2 regions of the Lysinibacillus sp. NPDC093197 genome follow, and region 1 is predicted to be linked to the other one. Evidence: riboswitches for the same ligand, from Rfam matches in the RefSeq annotation. Region 1 holds a riboswitch; the other holds the start of a gene.
The links. Region 1 has a riboswitch for S-adenosylmethionine ahead of metA (homoserine O-acetyltransferase MetA). Riboswitches for the same ligand answer to the same signal wherever they lie in the genome.

Region 1 (5,615 bases):
GCGTATTCCCACAGGAGCCTTTCAAGAACCTTATTCAACAGGCATTGTTCGCTAACTTTCGATTTTTTTAGCTATTTTTTCACAATGCTTCCCTTAATACCTACATACCAGTAAAATAGAGTAGGTTAGGGGGATTCTATATTGAAAGATCAACGCTTTAAAATTGCGCATCGTGAAGCGCTCATTGGCATTGGACTTGTAATTGTCAACTTTGCTATTTGGTACGGCTTTGCATATGGACTAGGCTCGGGGGATCCAACAAAATATACATATGTTTGGGGCTTCCCAGCTTGGTTTTTCTATAGTTGTATCGCTGGAACAGCTTTTATGATTGTCTTAATTTGGCTCGTCCTAAAACTCTTTTTCAAAGATGTTCCATTTGAAGATGGGGAGGTGGATGAATAATGCATTGGCAAGTTATTTTTCCGCTCTTCATATTTTTAATTATCATTTTTGGAATTGGTATATGGTCGAATAAACATGTCCGTTCATCGAACTCGTTTTTACAGGAATACTTTCTTGGTGGTCGTGAAATGGGAGGCTTTATTCTAGCAATGACCATGATTGCCACGTACGGAAGCGCAAGTAGCTTTATTGGGGGACCAGGTGTCGCTTATAATAAGGGACTTGGATGGGTACTGTTAGCGATGGCACAACTACCTGCGGGTTATTTTGTATTAATGATTTTAGGCAAGAAATTTGCAATTATTGCTCGCCGTTATCAAGCGATTACATTAATAGATTTCTTACGTGAACGTTATAACAGTCATGTCATCGTGATTTTATCTGCAATTAGTATTATTGTCTTTTTATTTTCTGCGATGATGGCACAGTGGGTAGGTGGAGCGCGCTTAATTGAATCATTAACTGGTTTAAATTATACTGCGGCACTCTTTATTTTTGCAGCGTCGGTATTAATTTATGTTATTATCGGGGGCTTCCGAGCTGTAGCTTTAACGGATACGGTACAAGGTTCGATAATGGTAATAGGTACTGTTATTTTACTAATTGGGACAATCGTTGCAGGTGGGGGAATCGATCAAATTATGACATCCCTTGTTGCAGAAAATCCAAAACTAGTGACCCCATTTGGTGCAGAAGGAGAACTTACACCATTGTATGTCTCTACATTTTGGATTTTAATAGGAGTTGGCGTAGTTGGACTACCTCAAATTGCAGTTCGTGCCATGAGCTATAAAGATTCAAAAAGTATGCATTTAGCGATTATTATTGGTACCATCGCCATTGGGACAATTATGTTCGGTATGCACCTAATTGGTGTACTAGCGCGTCCAGTAATGCCAGGCATTGAAATTGGCGATAAGGTAATGCCACTACTTACGTTAAAAGTTTTACCGCCATTTTTAGCGGGTATTGTTTTAGCAGCACCAATGGCAGCAACGATGTCTACAGTTAATGCGTTGCTTATGTTAGTTAGTTCAACAGTTGTGAAGGATATTTATTTAAACTACGTGAAGCCAACTGCCAACGATGGAGAAATTAAGCGAGCAAGCTTCATCGTAACTACAGTAATTGGTTTGGCGGTCGTTGTATTTGCGTTAAATCCACCAGACTTACTTGTGTGGCTCAATTTATTTGCATTTGGCGGACTAGAAGCGGTCTTTATTTGGTCAGTTGTTCTAGGCTTATATTGGAAAAAGGCTAATAAATACGGCGCAATTGCTTCCATGATTACGGGCATGACGTTATATATTGTGATTGATCGTTTTTATCCGTCAATCTTTGGCATGCATACAGTGACAATCCCAATAGTGGCTTCATTCATTATTTTTGTCATCGTAAGTTACCTAACAGCTAATAAATTTAAAGATGAAAAAGTATTTATTTAAATAGCAAAATACCTTGGGAGGACAAAGCTCTCAGGGTATTTTTCATTTTTGAAGGTAAAAAGAAAAGAAAAACCGCTAGCATGTTACATGCTAACGGCATTTTTTTAATAAAATACTTTTTCAAGATTATATTTTGCACGGAATGTGTTAATTGCATATGTTTCGTAAATTTCACGTTCCATTGGATCATCAATTTCATATACTTCAATTTTGAAAATTTCATCACGGTACTTTTTCATAGGTGATACATTATCTTCAAAATGTTTTTTAATGCGTTGACGAATTTTACGCGCTTTCCCTACAAACAATAGCTCGTTTTTTTCGTTGTAGAATAAGAAAATGCCACCTTTTTCGCGAGTGATTTTATGGAAATCAATAAAACCATGGAATGGCGGGATTTCTACTTCCCCAGGTTTTAATACTTGCTCACGTTGACGAATTACTAAGTCTGGTTTTGGGAGTTCAATTTTAATCAAAATATTCACGTTCCTCTCTGTTACTAAAGGTATATGTTAACATAATACCTCTTTGATTACCATTACGATTTATTTGTACAAAAATCTATTTACACCACTTTGCTGTAATCGGCTGTAAATTGTCATTTGTTTGTCATCTACTTAGGCTAATAGATGGTAAAACTTTAAGCCGTATTTACGTAACTTACAAAAAGCTTTCGGTAGAATTAATAATAGTGTTTAACAAAAAATATGCTTCCATTCATTTAAATACTAAATATTCTATGTATTATTGAAATTCTTAATCGTTCATGATACAATTCTTTTTAATTAAATAATCTTATCAAGAGAAGCTGAGGGATTTGGCCCGATGACGCTTCAGCAACCTCTAACAATGTTAGAAAGGTGCTAATTCCACCAAAGGATTTTTCCTTTGAGAGATAAGAGTGAACGTGATAATTATCCTTCTCATTCTTGCTCTAAAGGAATGAGGGGGATTTTTTTAATTTTATTTAGATAGAGAGAAAAAATTAACGAAAAGGGGAATGCAACATGCCTATTAATATTCCGAAAAACTTACCAGCTGGAGAACATTTACGTGGGGAAAAAATATTCGTAATGGAAGAAGACCGCGCCAAAACGCAACAAATTCGTCCTTTAAATATTTTAATTTTTAATTTAATGCCAGAAAAAGAAAAGACAGAGCTACAATTATTGCGATTACTCGGTAATACACCATTACAAGTAAATATTACATTTTTAAATACAGCAACACATGAATCAAAAAATGTTAGTAAATCACATTTACAGCTATTTTATTCGACGTTTAAAGAGATTCGCCATCGTCGCTTTGACGGTATGATTATTACAGGGGCACCTGTTGAAAAAATGGCATTTGAAGAAGTGAATTATTGGGAAGAAATCTCAGAAATAATGGATTGGTCTGTGAAAAATGTTACGTCCGTAATGCATATATGTTGGGGTGCACAAGCTGCACTGTATCACCATTACGGTATCGGTAAATTTGAACTGCCGGAAAAATGTTCTGGTGTATATTCACATGTCATTACCGATTTAACAGTCGATCTAGTGCGTGGCTTTAGTGACTTATTTACAGCGCCACATTCACGCTATACATCGGTTTCCATTGATGAAGTACGTAAGCACCCAGATTTACGTTTACTGTCCTATTCAGAAGATGCTGGCGTCTTTATCGTGCAGTCAAAGGATAATAAGAACATAATGATTACAGGTCACTTAGAATACGACGCGACAACATTAGCTGATGAATATTACCGTGATGTTGAAAAAGGAATTGATATTGCAATTCCTGTTAACTATTTCCCGCATAATGATCCTTCTAATGAGCCGATTAATACTTGGCGAGCACATACGCATTTACTATTTTCGAATTGGCTCAACTATTATGTATACCAAGAAACACCGTACGAATGGGACTTTGTTGATGAAATTGAATACCATATTTAATTCAAAACTATTAACTGACATTATACAGTTATAAAAAACCTCCATTTCTCAATTGTAAAAAGTGAGAAATGGAGGTTTTTGTTTTACCTTATTGAGATTCGGTTGAGTTTGGTTTGTTTGGCTCTTGCTGTGTCTTCGAATCTTGTTGTGTTTTTGAATCTTGTTGTTCTTTTGGCTCCTGTTGTGCCTTCGGGTCTTGCTGTGCATTTGAATCTTGTTGTTCTTTTGGCTCCTGTTGTGCCTTCGAATCTTGCTGTTTATCTGTGGTGCTTTGTTCGGTTTCAGCCTTTTTAATTTTTCGAATTTTAGCGACTACTAGTAAGAACAATGGTAATAAAACGGCTAAAACCGACGAATACAATGGCCAAATCTTCTGATTATAATTATTTGAATGCACAATATTTGGATGAGCAATTTGAGCCAGTGCAATCATACACATCCCGAGTGGTAAAATGAGTGGCCGAGGATCTTTTATTTTCAGTATTTGTCCTAAGCCAATTACCGTTGCATGAAAATAAATAAAAGTTCGGATATAAATAGATATAATCCACATAACAGCCATAATAATTTCAACACGCTGAAAAAAATTGCCTATTGAAATTCTTTGAGCGAGCGCATAGCTTGGAAATGTTTTACTTGATGTATTAGTCGGACCAAGAACGAGTGTTGAAAGGGCAATAATGAGGATTAATACGATTCCTCCAAACAGTGTGCCGATATAAAATCCTTTTTGAGCCGATTTTGTCACATTGACTGCAGAAGGGAAAAACATAAGCAACACAACAAGCGGGAATGAAAAAAGACTCATAAAGGTAAGTACACCGACTAATAATGATTTTGGTTCTGTTTCATAGACTGGCATTATATTTTCAATATTGATTTGTGGGGAAATACAAGTAATAAAAATAATAAAAATTAATAAAAATATCGGAAACAATATTTCCACCGAACGAGCAAAAACTTCAATCCCTAAATACGAGGCGAAAACGATAATAATTGTAAATAATACAGCAAAGGACAGAGTAGGAGTTTCAGGCATCACTTCGGTTTGCATAAAAATCCCGATAAAATATAGTAATTCGCCTGCTGAAAAGAAGGTCAAAGACATAAAACAAAGTGATGTCAATACACCGATGAATTTACCGAAAATTTTTCCGTTTGCTTCTACAAATGTAAGGTTTGGGGTTTGATTTCCTAAGGAAACAAATAGCTTTACTAATAAAAAGCTTAAAAGTACACCAATAGCCGCACCCATCCAAGCATCCTGTTTAAGTTCTTTTGTAATACTTGCCGGCACAATTAATATGGCTGTCCCAATTGAATAGAGAAGGGTAATGACTGTAAATTGTCTGGCGCTAATGAGTTGTTTTTCCATCGTACACTACCCTCTCATTTCATTTTCTTATTGAAAAAGTGTGAGTAATAATTTTCTAATAGGCGTAAAAATAAATGTAATGAAATCTAAAGGACTGGGAATGTTCTTCTTTAAGCCAATGGCGATATTTAGTGCAGTACCAATCGTTAATATGATAGAAAAGACGATAATGGTTTTTTTTTCGCCCTTTTTCATTAAAGAGGGAATGACACTAAAGGCAATGATCAAAGAAGCAAACAATAAAACAATTGTAATAAACATAGTTGGGCTACTACTCCTTTGAACTGTACAATAATGAATTTTGAATCGTGCCTAATCCTTGGGTAATGATATTGACTTTGATGTCGACAGCTACCTCAGGATATATTGTAGACCATTCTTTTTGAATTTCTTTCCATTTTTTCGGATCTTCCCGATTGAGTGCTTCTCCAAATCCTAATATATCCA
Region 2 (5,615 bases), on a different contig from region 1:
CATCGTATAATATAAACTTTGACCTAGCTACTTGCTATAGGATAGCTAAGATTAGAGTGTCCCCAAAAGGCAACGAGAAAATCATTCTTGTTGCCTTTTGTTATGTGGGTGTCAGGCACACAAACAATTCACCATGCATTTTATAATTTATTAAGTAAAAATCCACGAAGACTCCTGCGGGAACAGCACAGAATGTAAGACGAAACAGACCGCGCGCTAGCGAGGGTTACGGCTTACACTGTGCCCACGGAAAGCGTAGTGGATTTTTACGAAATAGGAGCCGATACAATGCGATGGATCTATGTTAAGTGTCATATGCAGGGTGCCAGGCACTCAAACAATTCACCATGCATTTTATAATTTATTAAGTAAAAATCCACGAAGACTCCTGCGGGAACAGCACAGAATGTAAGACGAAACAAACCGCGCGCTAGCGAGGGTTGCGGCTTACACTGTGCCCGCGGAAAGCGCAGTGGATTTTTACGAAATAGGAGCCGATACGATGCAATGTATCTAAGCTAAAGTGGCAGGCACTCAAACAATTTCCATGCTGGTCAGACCTTCCGCCCGTAGCGAAAATCAATGGCGGTAGCCACATTCGACATTACTAATTTATCTTGCGTAACTAGCCTATAAATGTTTCGTTTTGGCTCATACTAGTTATGATGGTATACTACAGGAAATGATAGTAGAGGAGCCTATAAATATGATTCAATTTATCCATTACCCTAAATGTACAACTTGTAAAAAAGCACAGAAGTGGTTAAACGACAATGGCGTTTCATACGAAGAGGTACACATTGTTGAACAACCACCTACGAAAGAGCAAATAAAGAGTTATTGGCAAGCTAGCGGACAGCCTCTGAAGAAATTTTTCAATACATCTGGCATGAAATATCGTGAACTTGGGTTGAAGGATAAACTGGCGGAAATGCCCGAAGATGAACAGCTCACACTACTTGCTTCTGACGGTATGCTAATTAAGCGACCAATTGTTACTGATGGAAAAAAAGTAACGTTAGGTTTTAAGGAATCAGATTTTGAACAAGCGTGGAAATAACAGCTTTAATCCTTGTTTTTATGAAAGAAGTATGGCACACTGAAAGTGAATATATTACATATTTATGGAGGGGTTTTTGGCATGAGCACACCTAAAGACTTACGTTACTCTGAAGAACACGAATGGGTAAAATTAGAAAATGGTAAAGTACGTATCGGTATTTCACATTTCGCACAATCTGAATTAGGAGATATCGTTTTCGTTGAGCTTCCACAAGTTGGCGACGAAATTAAAACAGATGATCCATTTGGAAGCGTAGAATCAGTAAAAACTGTTTCTGAATTATACGCACCAATTTCAGGTACTGTAGTTGAAGTAAATGCAGATTTAGAAGATAGCCCTGAATTCGTAAACGAATCACCATATGAAAAAGCATGGATGATCGTTGTAGAGCCTGCAGATGCTTCAGAGATTGAAAGTCTTATGACTGCAGAACAATACGAAGAAATGATTGCAGAATAAACAAGCCTATAATAGAAAAACGTCGGCATACACACCGGCGTTTTTTATTATATAGCACGAGGTATTAGTAAGTAATTTGATGTGTACAAAGCTTGACTCTGCAAGTAAACGATAGTACAGTGACTCACCATAAAATGTTGTCCAAATTGTAAAGCGACATGTGAAAATGATTGTTAACATGTAGATTTATGCATCGTGTGGAATCTGGTAATGGCGATGAATTGTTGTAGTAGATAACTGTCTAAATGGGGGTGGCGTGATGTTCGAAGGGAAATGTTTAATCGTGGAAGGCCGTTCGGATAAGCTTCAAATAGAACCTATTTTGAGTGAAGATGTTACAATACTTTGTACAAATGGTACAATTGGTGTGCATCAATTAGAAGAATTACTCGACCCATATGAGGGCTGTGAGCTATATACATTTTTTGATGCAGATGCATCAGGAGATAAACTACGAGCATTAATGGACAGACATTTTCCTGAGGCGGAGCATTTGCGAACAATGCCTACTTATAAAGAAGTAGAAACTACACCGAGGAAAGTGCTTGCGATGATTTTATTGCGCGCGCATTTTTCCATCCATAATGAATATATTTTGTAAGGTTGCGTGAAAAATGGAAGAATGGTCAAAAGAGCAGTGGGAAACGGCTGTAAAATCTGGTGAAAAAACTGCCTTTTATTTATATACACCGATGTGCGGAACTTGTGCAGTTGCATCTAAAATGATGGATATCATAGAACAGTTACTGCCACAGTTGAAATTAGGTAAGGCAAATATAAATTTTTTAGAGCAAATAGCTTATGATTTTCAAATTGAAAGTGTACCTTGTTTACTCGTTAGCGATGGAGGAAAAGTTATAGAGAAGGTTTATGCATTTCAATCCGTACCGTTTTTATACGAATTGTTAAAAAAACCAATTGACTGAACTTTGCTAGCATGGTAAAGTAACAACTATATTAAAAACTATTAAATATATCGAACTCTTATAAAGAGCGGCGGAGGGAAGTGCCCTATGAAGCCCGGCAACCATCACATATGTGAAAAGGTGCCAAATCACTCAAAGATTTTTCTTTGAAAGATGAGAGAACGGTTTAGCGTATAAAATACGTGACCCCTTCTACTTGTCTATGAGTGAAGGGGTTTTCTATATGAGAAAAGGAGTATTCGCTATGATACAGCTTCAAAATATTACGAAGAAATACAAAACCGCAAATGGCGAATTAACTGCTGTTAAAGATGTCAATCTTACGATTAACAAAGGTGAGATTTTTGGCATTATCGGCTATAGTGGCGCTGGTAAAAGTACGATGATTCGTTTATTAAACGGTTTAGAAAAGCCGACAACAGGTACGGTGAAGGTGAACAATCAAGAATTTTCATCTATTAAGGGCCAAAAGTTGCGTGATGCTAGACAAAAAGTAAGTATGATTTTCCAACATTTTAACTTACTTTGGTCAAGAACTGTTGCTGAAAATATCGCTTTTCCACTTGAAATTGCAGGTATAGCTAAGAGTGAGCGAGACGCACGTGTGAAAGAACTGATTGCACTTGTTGGTTTAGAAGGACGTGACAAGGCGTATCCATCACAGCTATCAGGCGGTCAAAAGCAACGCGTTGGTATCGCACGAGCACTTGCTAATAATCCTGAAGTGTTGTTATGTGATGAAGCTACATCGGCACTAGATCCAGAAACAACAGATGCAATTCTTGATTTGCTTGTCGACATTAACGAACGATTAGGTTTAACGATTGTATTAATTACCCATGAAATGCATGTTATCCGCAAAATCTGTCATCGTGTAGCGGTAATGGAAGCTGGAGAAATTGTGGAGCGTGGTGAAGTATTACAAGTGTTCCAAGCACCACAAGCGGCGATTACTAAAAAATTCGTTTCGCAAATTACCGATACGAAGGAAACCCAGGAGACAGTTGCACAGCTTAGAGTAAATTATCCAACGGGACACCTTGTTAAGCTTGTTTTTGTTGGTGAAAAAACAGAGCAACCTGTTATATCGCATTTAGTAAAACAGTTTGATGTGGAGATTAGTATTGTCCATGGCAATATCTCACAAACTAAAAATGGCGCATACGGTACTCTTATAGTGCAAATTGATGGCACGGATACAAATGTAGCAGCTGCACTAAATTATTTAAATACAGTTGAAGTACAAACGGAGGTGATTGCAAATGCTAACTAGTCTCTTTCCGAATGTCGACTGGGAAAAAATGTGGACAGCCACATATGAAACACTTTATATGACCACTCTTTCAACAGTCGTAACATTTATACTTGGTTTAGCCATTGGCATAATCCTCTTTTTAACGAGTCCAAACCAATTATGGGCTAATAAAATCGTTAACTTTTTAACAGGATCGGTCGTTAATATATTCCGTTCGATACCATTTATCGTGTTAATTATTTTACTAATACCATTTACGAAGTTTTTACTTGGGACAATTCGAGGAGCAAATGCAGCGCTACCCGCACTAATTATCGGTGCTGCACCATTCTATGCACGAATGGTATTAATTGCATTACGAGAAATTGATAAAGGCGTTATTGAAGCGGCACGCTCGATGGGTGCTAAAACGTCCACAATTATTTGGAAAGTACTAATTCCAGAATCATTACCGGCACTTATTTCTGGAATTACCGTAACGGCTGTAGCACTCGTTGGGTATACGGCAATGGCTGGAATTATTGGTGCTGGCGGCCTAGGAAACTTAGCCTTTTTAGATGGCTTCCAACGTAATCGCCAAGATGTGACATTAATGGCAACTATTTTGATCTTAGTAGTCGTATTTATCATTCAATGGATTGGCGATATGATTACAACGAAAACAGACAAACGTTAAAAAGGTTAACCCGGTTTTTACCGCTAACATATTGTTTGAACAAATAAAGGGAGTGTATACAAATGAAGAAGTTATTAGCAGGATTATTTTTATCAGTACTTGTACTAGCTTTAGCAGCTTGTGGTGCTGGTAACAAAGACGAAGCAGGTTCAACATCTGGAGATAAAGCAGACGACAGTGCAAAAACTGAAGAAAAAGTAACATTAAAAATTGGTGCTTCTAACACACCACACGCAGTTATTTTAGAACAAGCAAAACCGATTTTAGCTAAAGAAGGTATTGATTTAGAAATCGAACCTTACCAAGATTATGTACTACCTAACCAAGATTTAGAGTCTGGTGAAATCGAAGCAAACTATTTCCAACATATCCCTTATCTAGAACAACAAATTAAAGATAATGGCTATGATTTCGTAAATGCTGGCGGCGTACATATCGAGCCAATCGGTATTTACTCTAAAAAATATAAATCTCTTGAAGACCTTCCTAAAGGTGCAACAATTTTATTATCGAACTCAGTTTCAGACCATGGCCGTATGCTGTCATTATTAGAAGCAAAAGGCTTAATTAAATTAAAAGATGGTATCGACAAAACAGCAGCAGAAATTAAAGATATCGTTGATAATCCGAAAGACTTTAAATTCGATGCAAATACTGCACCAGAATTACTTGTTCAAATGTTTGAAAACGAAGAAGGCGATGCTGTTCTTATCAACTCTAACTATGCAATTGATAACGGCCTAAACCCAATTGATGATGCAATTGAGCTTGAAGATAAAGAATCTCCATATGTTAATATTATTGCGGTACGTGCTGGAGATGAAAATAAGCCAGAAATTAAAAAATTATTAGAAGTATTAAAATCTAAAGAAATCCAAGACTTCATCCTGAAGGAATGGAAAGGCGCAGTAGTACCAGTAAAATAGATTTTTCTAACACTATAGTACAAGCCATGAAAATGGTTTGTACTATTTTTTTTGGGGAAAGATAAATAATGGTTTGAAATCCAATAATTAAGTTCTTTTATTTTTTTAAAATTGTTTAGAATTTGTTTAGATTCATTTAATATGATTACTGATATAATATTATTCGCCAATAATACTGAAAAAATTTGGTATTTAGTCCTGACGGAGGTGAAATCCTATAACGAAATTTTTTAGGAGTGGTATTTTAGTCATGTTTTGCCTGTTGTTTGTTTTAATGAGCTGCTCACAAGGAAAAGAAAAAATAACAAAA

Region 2: another riboswitch for S-adenosylmethionine. It lies ahead of ACIP9G_RS12760 (methionine ABC transporter ATP-binding protein); the one in region 1 lies ahead of metA (homoserine O-acetyltransferase MetA).

The regions. Positions count from the first base shown of each region.
Region 1 covers NZ_JBIVOH010000001.1:141,562-147,176, forward strand. Annotated here, with positions in the region: gene ACIP9G_RS00710 (YhdT family protein) at 142-405, shown strand; gene panF (sodium/pantothenate symporter) at 405-1,850, shown strand; gene ACIP9G_RS00720 (nucleotide excision repair endonuclease) at 1,955-2,326, opposite strand; SAM riboswitch class I at 2,643-2,752, shown strand; gene metA (homoserine O-acetyltransferase MetA) at 2,858-3,793, shown strand; gene ACIP9G_RS00730 (GerAB/ArcD/ProY family transporter) at 3,882-5,168, opposite strand; gene ACIP9G_RS00735 (hypothetical protein) at 5,196-5,429, opposite strand; gene ACIP9G_RS00740 (Ger(x)C family spore germination protein) at 5,440-5,615, opposite strand, start outside.
Region 2 covers NZ_JBIVOH010000004.1:76,435-82,049, reverse strand. Annotated here, with positions in the region: gene ACIP9G_RS12785 (acyl-CoA dehydrogenase family protein) at 1-10, shown strand, start outside; gene ACIP9G_RS12780 (arsenate reductase family protein) at 707-1,060, shown strand; gene gcvH (glycine cleavage system protein GcvH) at 1,142-1,522, shown strand; gene ACIP9G_RS12770 (toprim domain-containing protein) at 1,782-2,123, shown strand; gene ACIP9G_RS12765 (thioredoxin family protein) at 2,137-2,448, shown strand; SAM riboswitch class I at 2,504-2,608, shown strand; gene ACIP9G_RS12760 (methionine ABC transporter ATP-binding protein) at 2,693-3,721, shown strand; gene ACIP9G_RS12755 (methionine ABC transporter permease) at 3,711-4,379, shown strand; gene ACIP9G_RS12750 (MetQ/NlpA family ABC transporter substrate-binding protein) at 4,442-5,305, shown strand; gene ACIP9G_RS12745 (glycosyl hydrolase family 8) at 5,556-5,615, shown strand, end outside.